DNA from 3 places in the Desulfomicrobium salsuginis genome. Region 1 is predicted to be linked to each of the others. Evidence: predicted binding sites of a transcription regulator. Region 1 holds the regulator's gene; each other region holds the start of a gene.
The links. Region 1 encodes sigma-54, which starts transcription at its own class of promoters, with help from an activator protein. Its sites were predicted from a motif close to CTGGCACGGNNNNTGCTT; they were not measured.
Positions count from the first base shown of each region.

Region 1 (3,643 bases):
ACACCATGTCCACGGTGGAGTACATGTCCTCGCTGTCCTCGCGGGCGGAGATGTGCACGTTCTTGCCGGTCAGGACGACGTCGGCGATATGGCGGAATTTCTCGACTTCGAGGTTGACCTGCAGTTCGGCGTCAGGGGTGCCGGCCATGAATTTGCCGAGCTTGCCGAAACGGTCCTTGGCGTACTTGCGCAGGTGGTCGGAAGGGTCGAAGTTCTTGAAGTTGAAGACTATCCTCATGGAATCCTCCTCGTCAGTTGAGGGTCAACCCCGCGTCTTCCCCGAAGGGCGGCGCGGGGTGGGATATCAAAACACCTGCTTGCGCTTGGATGACGACTCGATGCCCAGAACGGCGCGGTATTTTGCCACCGTGCGGCGGGCGATGTTCACATCCAGCGTTTCCTTCAGCACCGCTGCGATTTTCTCGTCGCTGTAGGGGTGCTTGGGGTCTTCCTCGCTGACCATCTTCTTGATGATGGCCTTGACGGATTCGGAGCCCACCTGGGTGCCGTCGTCCATCTCCAGCGCGGAATTGAAGAAAAATTTCAGTTCGAAGATGCCGTGCGGTGTGGCCACGTACTTGCTCGTGGTGATGCGACTGACCGTGGATTCGTGCATCTCGATGTCGTCGGCCACGTCCTTGAGGATCAGGGGCTTGAGCTTGGTCACTCCGTGCTCGAAGAAGGCCCGCTGAAACCGCACGATGCTCTCGACCACCTTATACAAGGTTCTCTGCCTTTGGTGCAAGCTCTTCATGAGCCACATGGCCGAGCGCATCTTGTCGTGTAAGTACTCCCGGTCCGGGCCCTTCACGGCCAGGCTCGTGTCTTCCATGTAGTAGGGGCTGAGCTGCAGCTTGGGCAGGCCGTCGTCATTCATGACGATGACGAAATCGCCTTCGTACTCGTAGACGAAGACGTCGGGGCTGACGAAGACGGTGTTGTCGCTGCCGTAGCTCGCTCCGGGCATGGGGTCCAGGGTCTGGATGATGTCCAGGTAGGCCTTCAGGTCCTCCATCTGGATCTTGAACTTGCGCAGGAGCGGCTTGTAGCGGCGCTTCTCGATGTCCTCCAGATGCTCGTCGACCAGGGAGATGAGGATGGGGTCGTCCTGGCCCAGGACCTCCAGCTGGATGAGCAGGCACTCCTTGGGGGAACGGGCGGCTACGCCCACGGGGTCGAAGCGCTGCAGGCGGTGCAGGACGGACTTGACCAGGGCCAGGGGCGAAAGGGTCTCGGAGGCGATCTCCTCGGCGCTGGTCGTCAGGTAGCCCAGGGAGTCCAGATTGCCGATGATGGCCTCGCCGATGGCCTCTTCCTCTTCGGTGATGTTGGAGAGGCAGAGCTGCCACAGGAGATGCCCTTCCAGGGATGGCTTGCCCGAGAGCCTGGCCTCGTAGGACATCATCTCTTCGAGGGCCTCGGTCTCCTTGAACTGCACCTGCTTGGTCGTGCTCGAAAAGTCGCCGAGGTAGTTCTCCCAGTCGGCGTTGCGCATGAGTTCGGCGTCGTCGAAGGACACGTCGGCCCGCTGCTCGGCGGGCGGGGCCTGGGCTTCGACCTCCTCGGAGAGTTCCCGCGGCGCTTCCTCAAGCATCGGATTTTCCAGCAGTTCCTGCTGAACGGCTTCGAGGAGCTCGAATCGGGAGAGCTGAAGCAGCTTGATGGCCTGCTGCAGCTGCGGGGTCATGACCAGCTGCTGCGTCAGCTTGAGGTTCTGTCGAAGTTCAAGGCCCATAGTGTCTCTGTCGTCTACGCGTAAAATGCAGTGTTGTCGTCGGCGGATTCATCCAGCAAAGACTTTGCCACAGAAGGCAGGTCGTGGCAATCCTTGGGAAATCGGCACGCCGCTAAAGGCTGAAACCCTCGCCGAGATAGACCTTGCGCGCCCCGGGGTCGGCGACGATTTCGTCGGGGCTGCCGCTCAGGATGATGCGGCCGTCATACACCAGGTAGGCGCGGTCGCAGATCTGCAGGGTCTCGCGCACGTTGTGGTCGGAGATGAGCACGCCGATGCCCTTGGCCTTGAGGCCCTCGATGATGGTCTGGATGTCGTCCACGGCCAGGGGGTCGATGCCGGCGAAGGGTTCGTCCAGCAGGATGAACTTCGGGTCGCGGATCAGGGCGCGGGCGATTTCGAGCCTGCGCCGCTCGCCGCCGGACAGGTAGGCCGCCTGCTGGTCCTGCAGGCGGGTGATGCCGAGTTCGTCCAGGAGCCTGTCGGCCGTGCGTTTCTGTTCCTCGGCCGTGCGGCCGGAGTATTCCAGGATGAGCTGCAGGTTCTGGCGCACGGTCAGCTTGCGGAAGATGGAGCTTTCCTGGGGCAGGTAGCTCATGCCCAGGCGGGCGCGCTTGTGCAGGGGCCAGCGGGTGATGTCCACGCCGTCCAGGGTGACCTCCCCGCGCGTGGGCGAGACGATGCCGGCGAGCATGTAGAAGGTCGTGGTCTTGCCGGCGCCGTTGGGGCCGAGCACGCCGACGACCTCGCCCTGGCGCACGTCGAGGTCGATGTCGCGGACAACGTCGCGGGCGCCGTAGCGTTTGGCCAGCTGGCGGCCGGACAGGATCGTCACGGCTTGAGCTCCTTGGTGTCGGCCGGGGTGTTGAAGATGGCCTCGACCCGCTGCTTGCCGCCCAGGACTTCGCTGCGGTTCTCCCGCATGTAGAGCTTGATGACCTCGCCCTGGATCTTGTTGGCGCCTTCCATGAGCACGGGGTCGCCTTCGAGGGTCAGGATCTCCGTGGCCGTTTCGTATGTGGCCTTGGCGCAGGTGCCGGAGCGTCCCTTGTCGGCCTTCAGGCGGACATTGCCCTGGGAGACGATTTTCTTGATGGAGCTTTGCTGGTCCATGGCGGTCTGGGTGGAGTTGCCTCCGCCCTGCTTTTTGTCGAGGAACACGGTCAGGGTGTCGGACCACATCTCGACGTCCTGGCGGATGACGTGCACCGACCCGGAAAAGAGCACCTGGTCGCCTTTTTGGGTGTAGGTCATGGTGTCGGACGTGATCTTGACCGGCACGGTCTGCTCCGCCGCCCACAGGGGGGCGGCCCATGCCAGGAGGAGAATCAGAATGAGTGAACGCATAGATGTTCCCGCTCGTCAGTTCAGGGTGACCTGGACGTTGCCGCGGGCCAGGATGTCGCCCGTGTCCAGGAAATAGGTCAGGGCGTCGGAACTGCCCTGCATGGAATCGCTTGAAATATCGATGTGGCCGGACAGAACCAAGGTGCGGTTGCCGCCCGTGTAGTCGAGGGTGTCGGCGCGCATGCGGTATTCCCCCCGGGTGGCGTTGACGCCGTCCCACATCCTGGCGCGGTCCTCCTTCTGCCAGACCTGCCCCTTGGGCGCCGTGACTTCGACGTGGTCCTCGCCGTCCTCGCCCCAGTAGGTGATGACGGGGTCCGTCAGGATCAGCTCGTCTCCGGCCTCGGCGTAGTCCGCCCCGGCAGCGCTCAGGTTCCAGAGCTTTTTGCCGTCCTTGCCCTGGCTCAGGTTCACGCCCTTGAGGCTCAGGTCCACGTCCACGTTGCGGGCGATGTCGGGGCCCAGACGCTCGGGCCACAGCATGCGCCAACCCAGGACGGCGATGCCGGCCAGGACGAGAAGGGTCAGCAGGGCCGCCAGGGCTCGCTTCATGCCGTCAGC
Region 1 is NZ_BAAHYA010000002.1:2,066,696-2,070,338, reverse strand. Features, by position in the region: gene hpf (ribosome hibernation-promoting factor, HPF/YfiA family) at 1-238, opposite strand, end outside; gene rpoN (RNA polymerase factor sigma-54) at 305-1,735, opposite strand; gene lptB (LPS export ABC transporter ATP-binding protein) at 1,848-2,570, opposite strand; gene ACYQ3G_RS16330 (LptA/OstA family protein) at 2,567-3,082, opposite strand; gene lptC (LPS export ABC transporter periplasmic protein LptC) at 3,098-3,634, opposite strand; gene ACYQ3G_RS16320 (KdsC family phosphatase) at 3,631-3,643, opposite strand, start outside.

Region 2 (3,643 bases), on a different contig from region 1:
GGCCGGGCCCACGGTGATGGGGATGGCCAGGGGCACCACGGCGAAGTCCACGTCCGGTGCCGCCTCCTGGCTTGAGCGCTTGCCCGAGACCAGGGACACGGCCGAGAGGAAGAGCAGGCTCCCCGCGCCGATGCGGAAGCCGTCCAGGGTGATGCCTAAGGTGGAGAAGATGGGGTTGCCCGCGAAATAGAGGATGAGGCTGATGACCATGACGGCCATGGTCGTGCGGATGGCTACCATGCGCTGCTCGGTCTTGGTCATGTGCTCGGTCATGGACAGGAAGACGCTCAGCACGAAGAAGGGCGTGAGCAGGAAGAAGAGCTTCATGCTCAGGCTGACGAAAAGGGTGATCATGGCTGTATCCGTGTGCGCCCGGCGGCGCGGTGTTGCGTGCATGTCCCGGCCGGATGCCGGGACGAGCCGTCCTTAGGCCCGCCGCCCGCCAAAGGCAAGGGGCAGAATCTGCATACCCGCATTATCCCCGCGTGGCCAGCACGATGCCGCCCAGGATGCACCCCGCGCTGGCCAGATGCACCGGGCCCATGGGTTCCCCCAGGAAAAGAAACGCGGTCGCCCCGCTGAAGAGCGGCAGGCTGTAGTAGATGAGCCCCGCCAGGGAAGGGCCGATGGAGGCCACGGCGCTGTTCCACATGGCGTAGGCGGCCAGGGACGCGCCGAGCCCGACGTAGAGGATGGCGCAGGCCATGCCCGCGGTGATCACCGGCGGTCCTGCGACGGCGTATTCCCAGCCGGCCCACGGCAGGAGGAAGACGAGGCCCGTGCCGATGAGGGTCAGCAGAAAGACCGACGGGCTGAGCTTTCCGGAGTACCTGCGCACCATGATGCTGTACGCGGCGAAGAGGACGGCGGCCAGGGTCATCCACAGGTCGCCGGTCGAGAAGTGCAGCCCCAGCAGGCGCGCGGGTTCGCCGCCGGTGATCAGGAGCAGGACGCCGCCCAGGGCTGCGGCCAGACCCAGGATTTTTCGCGCAGTCAGCCTTTCGCGCAGGAAAACGCGGGCCAGCAGGATGATGAAGACCGGCGTGGACGTGGCGATGAGCGAGAGGTTCAGGGCGGAGGTGGTGCGGGCGCCCGTGTACAGGAGCGCGTTGAAGACCGTGACCCCCAGAAGCGCCATGGGGATCATGGTCGGCAGGCTTCGACGGATGGCGGCCCGGTCGGCCCAGGCCGCCCGCCAGGCGAAGGGCAGCAGCCCCAGGAAGGCCACGCCCCAGCGCAGCAGGGACAATGTGGCCGGTTCGATGCTCTGGTTCAGGAGGCGGGCGACGATGAAGTTGCCGGACCAGATGACGGTGGCGCCCAGTGCGAAAAGGGCGCCGCGGAGGCGTGTGGTGTCGGTCATGGGGAACGGGGAAAAAAGGTTGCGCGGACGGGCCGAGAACGACGAATTCCCCCGAGTCTGTTCGAACTCGGGGGAATTGTCGAGAGGATGGTTCGCCGCGAGCGGCGGGGCCGTGTTACTGCTGGGCCGGGGCACCGTGTCCGGCATGACCGGCGGGAGCCTGGCCGGCGGTGCCGTTGCCGGACATGTCATGCTGCATTCCGCCCATGGCGCCATGCTGCATGCCACCACTCATCATGCCACCACCCATCATCTGGCAGCCGCCCTTGCCGCCCATCATGCCGTGGCCCATACCCGGAAGGATTCCTTCCTTGGCCAGGGTCTTTTGCAGCTTGACCCTTTCCGCGTAGATCTTGCCGTTCAGGGCGTTGATCTCCGCGACCAGGGCCTCGACCTTCTTGTCGTCGGTCTTGTCTCCGTAGATTTCGGCGTCCAGGGCGGACTCCTTGGCGAAGATCTGCCTCTTCAGGTCCGCTGTAGCCGCGGTGAAGTCGTCGTGGGCCTTGTCGACCACTGCCTGCTTTTCCGGGGTCAGGTTCGCCGTATTGCCGTGGTTCATGGCCATGGCTGTGCCTGCAAAGGCCAGGAACAGGGCCAGGGCGATGATGATGTTTCGAGTCGATTTCATAGCGTTTCTCCTTGGGAACAGTTTGGAATGAATTTCATTCATCAAATGCCGTGCCACAGGGGGGCACGGCATTCATCACTCTATTTCTTATGCGTTATCGAGCTGTTGGCAAGGAATGACGCCGGGATGGGCTTTTTCGGTTGTGCAGGCGGATGGCGCACATGTTTGCGATTTGTGCAGTATCTGGTTTGTGGTGCGCGGCCTGACGGAAGGGCGGTGGGGCGCAGACGGTCGCATGGCGTGGTGGGCGGTTATGTCCGATTTTTGATCCAGCTCAAAGATGGAACGCCGTAACCTGCATAGAGAGGTCTCAACGACATCAAAACTCTCATGGAGGTTGAACCATGTTTTGCAATCAGTGTGAACAGACTGCCAAGGGCCAGGGATGCGACAAGATGGGCGTGTGCGGGAAGACTCCCGAAGTGGCCGCCCTGCAGGACCTGCTGACCCATTCCGTCAAGGGCCTGTCCCTCTACGCCCATGCCGGCCGCAAGGTGGGCGTGGTCGATAATGAAGTGAACCGCTTCTCCTGCGAAGCCATTTTCTCGACCCTGACCAATGTGGACTTCGATCCGGCCCGCTTCGTGGCCATGATCGAGCGCTGCGACGCCCTGAAGACCCGTCTCAAGGAGAAGGTCAAGTCCGCCGGGGGCCAGGTCACCTTCGGCAACGAGCCGGAGCCCGGCTTCCTGACCAAGGTGGCACGCATGTTCCTGGGTGGAGAACAGCCCGATTTCACGGCGCACCCTGAAATTTCCTTTACCGTTGCCGGCACGACGCAGCTGGTGCCCATGGGCGAGAAGGTCGGCTTTGCGCCGAAGCCCGACGCCAACGCGGACCTCGAATCCCTGCGCCAGATCCTGACCTACGGCCTGCGCGGCGTGGCCGCCTACGCCGACCATGCAGCCATTCTGGGTCAGGAGTCCGACGAGGTCTACGCCTTCATCCACGAAGCCATGGCCGCCACCCTCGACCAGAGCCTGGGCCTCAACGAGCTCATCGGGCTGTGCCTGGGCTGCGGCAAGGCCAACCTGAAGGCCATGGAGCTTCTGGACGCCGCCAACACCGGCTCCTACGGCCACCCCGTCCCGACGGAAGTCCCCCTGGGCGCCAAGAAGGGCAAGGCCATCCTCGTCTCCGGGCATGACCTCAAGGACCTGGGCCTGCTCCTGGAGCAGACCGCGGGCAAGGGCATCAATATCTACACCCACGGCGAGATGCTGCCCTGCCACGGCTATCCGGAGCTCAAGAAACACGCTCATTTCCACGGCCACTACGGCACGGCCTGGCAGAACCAGCAGAAGGAATTCGCAGAGTTCCCCGGCGCCATCCTCATGACCACCAACTGCATCCAGAAGCCGGTCGAGTCCTACAAGGGCAACATCTTCACCACCGGCCTGGTCGGCTGGCCCGGCGTGACCCACGTCGGCAAGGACTTCTCCCAGGTAATCAATAAGGCCCTCGAAATGCCCGGCTTCGCGGTCGACGAGGACAAGGGCAGCGTCCTGACCGGGTTCGCCCGCAACGCGGTTCTGGGCGTGGCCGACAAGGTCATCGCCGCGGTCAAGGGCGGCGACATCCGCCACTTCTTCCTGGTGGCCGGCTGCGACGGCGCCAAGCCCGGCCGCAACTACTACACCGAGTTCGTTGAG
Region 2 is NZ_BAAHYA010000001.1:1,524,826-1,528,468, forward strand. Features, by position in the region: gene ACYQ3G_RS06840 (MarC family protein) at 1-354, opposite strand, end outside; gene ACYQ3G_RS06845 (DMT family transporter) at 476-1,363, opposite strand; gene ACYQ3G_RS06850 (periplasmic heavy metal sensor) at 1,479-1,991, opposite strand; gene hcp (hydroxylamine reductase) at 2,336-3,643, shown strand, end outside.
Region 2: ACYQ3G_RS06850 (periplasmic heavy metal sensor) is a predicted target of sigma-54. The motif match lies at 2,031-2,048, and genes of this name have one in related genera.

Region 3 (3,643 bases), on a different contig from region 1:
CCCGTCATGTCCGTGTCGGACTTGGGCTCGTACAGGACCTTGCCCCGGCTGTCAGCCAGGGTGATGTGTTCGGCCGTCATGCCTTCGACGCTGGTGGACACCAGGTTGACGATGGCCTGGACCTGCTGGGACGAAAGGGAGCGGCCGCCTTTGAGCTTGAGCATGATGGCTGCCGACGGCGGGGCCTGCTCCTCGACGAAGAGACTCTTGCTCGGCAGCACGAGGTGCACGCGGGCGCTCTCGACTTCGGCCAGCTCCGAGATGGTGCGTGACAGTTCGCCCTGCAGGGCGCGCTGGTAGTTGATGCCCTGCACGAAGTTGGTCTGGCCGATGTTGTTCTCGTCGAAGAGCTCGAAGCCCACGCCCTGGCCGTGCAGGGAGCCTTCACCGGCCAGCTTGAGCCGGGCCTCGTAGACCTGGTCCGCGGGCACCAATATGGCCGTCCCGCCTTCGGAGATCTGGTAGGGGATCTTCTCCTTCTGCAGGTAGCTGACCACGCTGGCGGCGTCTTCCTGGTAGAGCTGGCTGTAGAGGACCTTGTAGTCGGTTCTGTTCATCCAGAAGATCATGCCGAAGAACGTGACGATGAGCGAGGCCAGCAGCCCTCCGAGGAGGATGCGCTGGGCCAGGGATTTGTTGGTCCAGAAGTCCGTGGCCTTGGCCAGAGTGGTCTGCAGAAATGGGGGCATGGTGCGTCCTCGTTGCGATTACGGATCAGAACTGCATCCGCATGAGTTCCTGGTAGGCCTGCATGACCTTGTTGCGCACGGCCGAGGTCATGTCCATGGCCAGTCCGGCTTTCTGCAGGGAGATCATCAGTTCGTGCACGTTCTGGGATTTGCCCGAGGCGAAATCCTGGATCATGCGCCCCTTTTCGGCCTGCATGTCGTTGACCGTGGCCAGGGACTCCTCGATGGTCTCGGCGAAGGACCGTGTCGCCTCGGCCGTGGCGCCCTTCTTGGCGCCGAGCCCCTTGGGATTGTTCAAAAGCTCGCTGGCCGCGGAATAGGCCTTGATGGCCATCGGTGACACCGCCATGGAACTCCTCCTTCGTGCTATTCGTCAGTGTGTGGCCTAGCGGCCGATTTCCAGGGCCTTGGTGAACATGTTCTTGGATGTGGTGATGGTCGAGACGTTGGCCTCGTAGGCGCGCATGGCCTGGAGCATGTTGGTCATCTCCTCCACCACGTTGATGTCCGGGTAGCTGACGTAACCTTCCTCGTTGGCGTCAGGGTGTCCGGGTTCGTAGACCTGCTTCAGGGGCCTGCGGTCGTTCTGGATGGATTCGACCCGTACGCCCTTGGCGTCCTGGTCCAGGGCCGCGTTCATGGCCTTGGAGAAGGGACTGTCCACCTCGGTCTCCTTGAAGATGGCTTCCTTGCGGCGATAGGGTCCGCCGCCCACGGTTCTGGTGGTCTTGGCGTTGGCCAGGTTCATGGAGATGACGTTCAAATGGGTGCGTTCGGCCTTGAGGGCGGACGCGCCGATGTCGATGGATGTCATGAAGTCCATTATTTGCCTCCATCCTGTATGATCTGCTTCATGCCGGCGAAATTCTTTTGCATGACCGTGGTCAGGGCGCTGTAGAGCAGGTTGTTCTTGGCCATGGCCGCCATTTCCGTGTCCAGGTCCACGTTGTCCACGCCCTGGATGACCCTGGGCGTCAGGGATTTGGTCACGCTGGCTTCGGTCTGTTCCGGCGAGAAGGGCGCCGGGAAATGGTCCGGATGCGTCCTGGCCATGGCCCCGCCCTCGGCCAGTCCCAGGGCGGCCTGCAGGTCCTTTTCGAACTCCAGGTGACGCGCCTTGTAGCCGGGCGTATTGATGTTCGCCATGTTGGCGCTGACGATGTTTTGACGCTGGAGCTGGAAATCCATGACCTTGGCCGTCAGATCCAGGTGTTCGGGAAACATGCTTTTCATCGGTAACCCCTTGTCATTCCGGCATGTGCTTGGCCGCGCAGCGGCGGAGCCGGGTCGTTGACGACGACGGTTTTGCAATGACCATTCCAGAAACGAGGAAGTCGGGATACGCGTGTTAATCCGGCATATTGGCAATGGAAATGGGGCGACGGGGCGCGGCGGCGATGGTGGTTCGCTCGGCTGGCATCAATGTTGCTTGGCGTCGGGTGGATGACAAAGCATACCCGATCTGCCGACAAGGAGGAGGAACCATGAGTTCGCATCTGGATTACGAAATCAACAAGGAACTTGGCGAGTGCTATCTTTTCATGGGCGAGCTGGACAAGGCCGAAAGCTATTACCATAAGGCCGCGGGCAGCAACGGCGTCCACCCGGACCCGTATCTGGGTCTGGCGACCATCGCCGTGCAGCGCGGCGACCTGGACCAGGCCATGGCCATGTACCGCAAGGCCGACGGCATCTCGTCCTCGGACAAGTCCCTGGCCGGCATGGGCCTCATCTGCGCCCAGCAGGGCCGGCATGAGGAGGCCTTCGACCTGCACGGCCGCGCCCTGACGGCCAACCCCGAAAACCTCATCGCCCTTTTCGGGCTCGTCCAGACGGCCCACATGTTGGGCCGCACCGGCGAGGCCATCGCTCCCCTGGAGCACTATCTCGAACTCAACCCCGGCAAGAGCGAGGTGCGCTACGCCCTGGGCGGCTGCCTGACGACCTGCGGCCGGCCGGACGAGGCCAAGGCGCAGCTGGAACGCCTGCTGGAGATGGATCCCGCCTACGGACCGGCGGCCGAGCTCCTGGCCCAGCTCTAGAGCGGTTCCGGTTCCCCTCCGACGCGGTCGGGTCCCCGGATTTCGGGGCCCGACCGCGCTGTTGCATATTGCGGTCAAAGCTGGCAGTGCACGGCGAACATTCTTTTTGTGAGGGGAAATACCATGAACATGCTGCCTATACGCCGGGCCATCCTGAGCGTCACAGATAAATCCGGACTCGATGACTTTGCGCGATTTCTTCAGGAGCAGGGCGTCGAGCTCGTCTCCACCGGCGGCACGCGCAAGAAGCTCGTCCAGGCCGGCCTCAAGGTCCGATCCGTCAGCGACGTGACGGGCTTCCCGGAAATCCTCGGCGGCCGCGTCAAGACCCTGCATCCGCACGTCCACGCCGGCATCCTGGCCGACAAGGACGATCCCGCCCACATGCGCACCCTCAAGGATCTGCGCCTGGCGCCCTTCGACCTCATTTGCGTCAATCTCTACAATTTCGCCGACGCCGTGCGCCAGACCCTGGAAGACAAGCAGGCCGTTGAACAGATCGACATCGGCGGCCCGACCATGCTGCGCGCCTCGGCCAAGAACTTCCACTCCGTGGCCGTCATCCCGGACCCTGCGTACTACGTCGAGTGCATGCAGGAGATGAAGGCCAACGGCGGCAGTCTCTCCCTCGAATTCCGCAAGCGCATGGCCGTGGCCACCTTCGCGCTGACGTCGCAGTACGACCGCATGATCACCGAATACCTGAGCCGCCCCTAGGGGCGGCCCCGCCGGCCCGAACCGGCGACGGAGACACGCCATAGCTTCCAAACCCCTCGGCAACCTCACGGGCCTCAAGCCCAGCCAGACCGCGGCCATCTCGCGCCTCTACAACCGCCGTTTCCCCGACCAGGGCGGCTTCACCCCGGACCAGGCCCGCGAGCTGGCCATCCTCAGCCGCGGCGTCGGCCGCCA
Region 3 is NZ_BAAHYA010000001.1:1,402,031-1,405,673, forward strand. Features, by position in the region: gene fliF (flagellar basal-body MS-ring/collar protein FliF) at 1-689, opposite strand, end outside; gene fliE (flagellar hook-basal body complex protein FliE) at 715-1,038, opposite strand; gene flgC (flagellar basal body rod protein FlgC) at 1,075-1,512, opposite strand; gene flgB (flagellar basal body rod protein FlgB) at 1,512-1,922, opposite strand; gene ACYQ3G_RS06340 (tetratricopeptide repeat protein) at 2,174-2,731, shown strand; gene ACYQ3G_RS06345 (IMP cyclohydrolase) at 2,855-3,448, shown strand.
Region 3: flgB (flagellar basal body rod protein FlgB) is a predicted target of sigma-54. The motif match lies at 1,995-2,012, and genes of this name have one in related genera.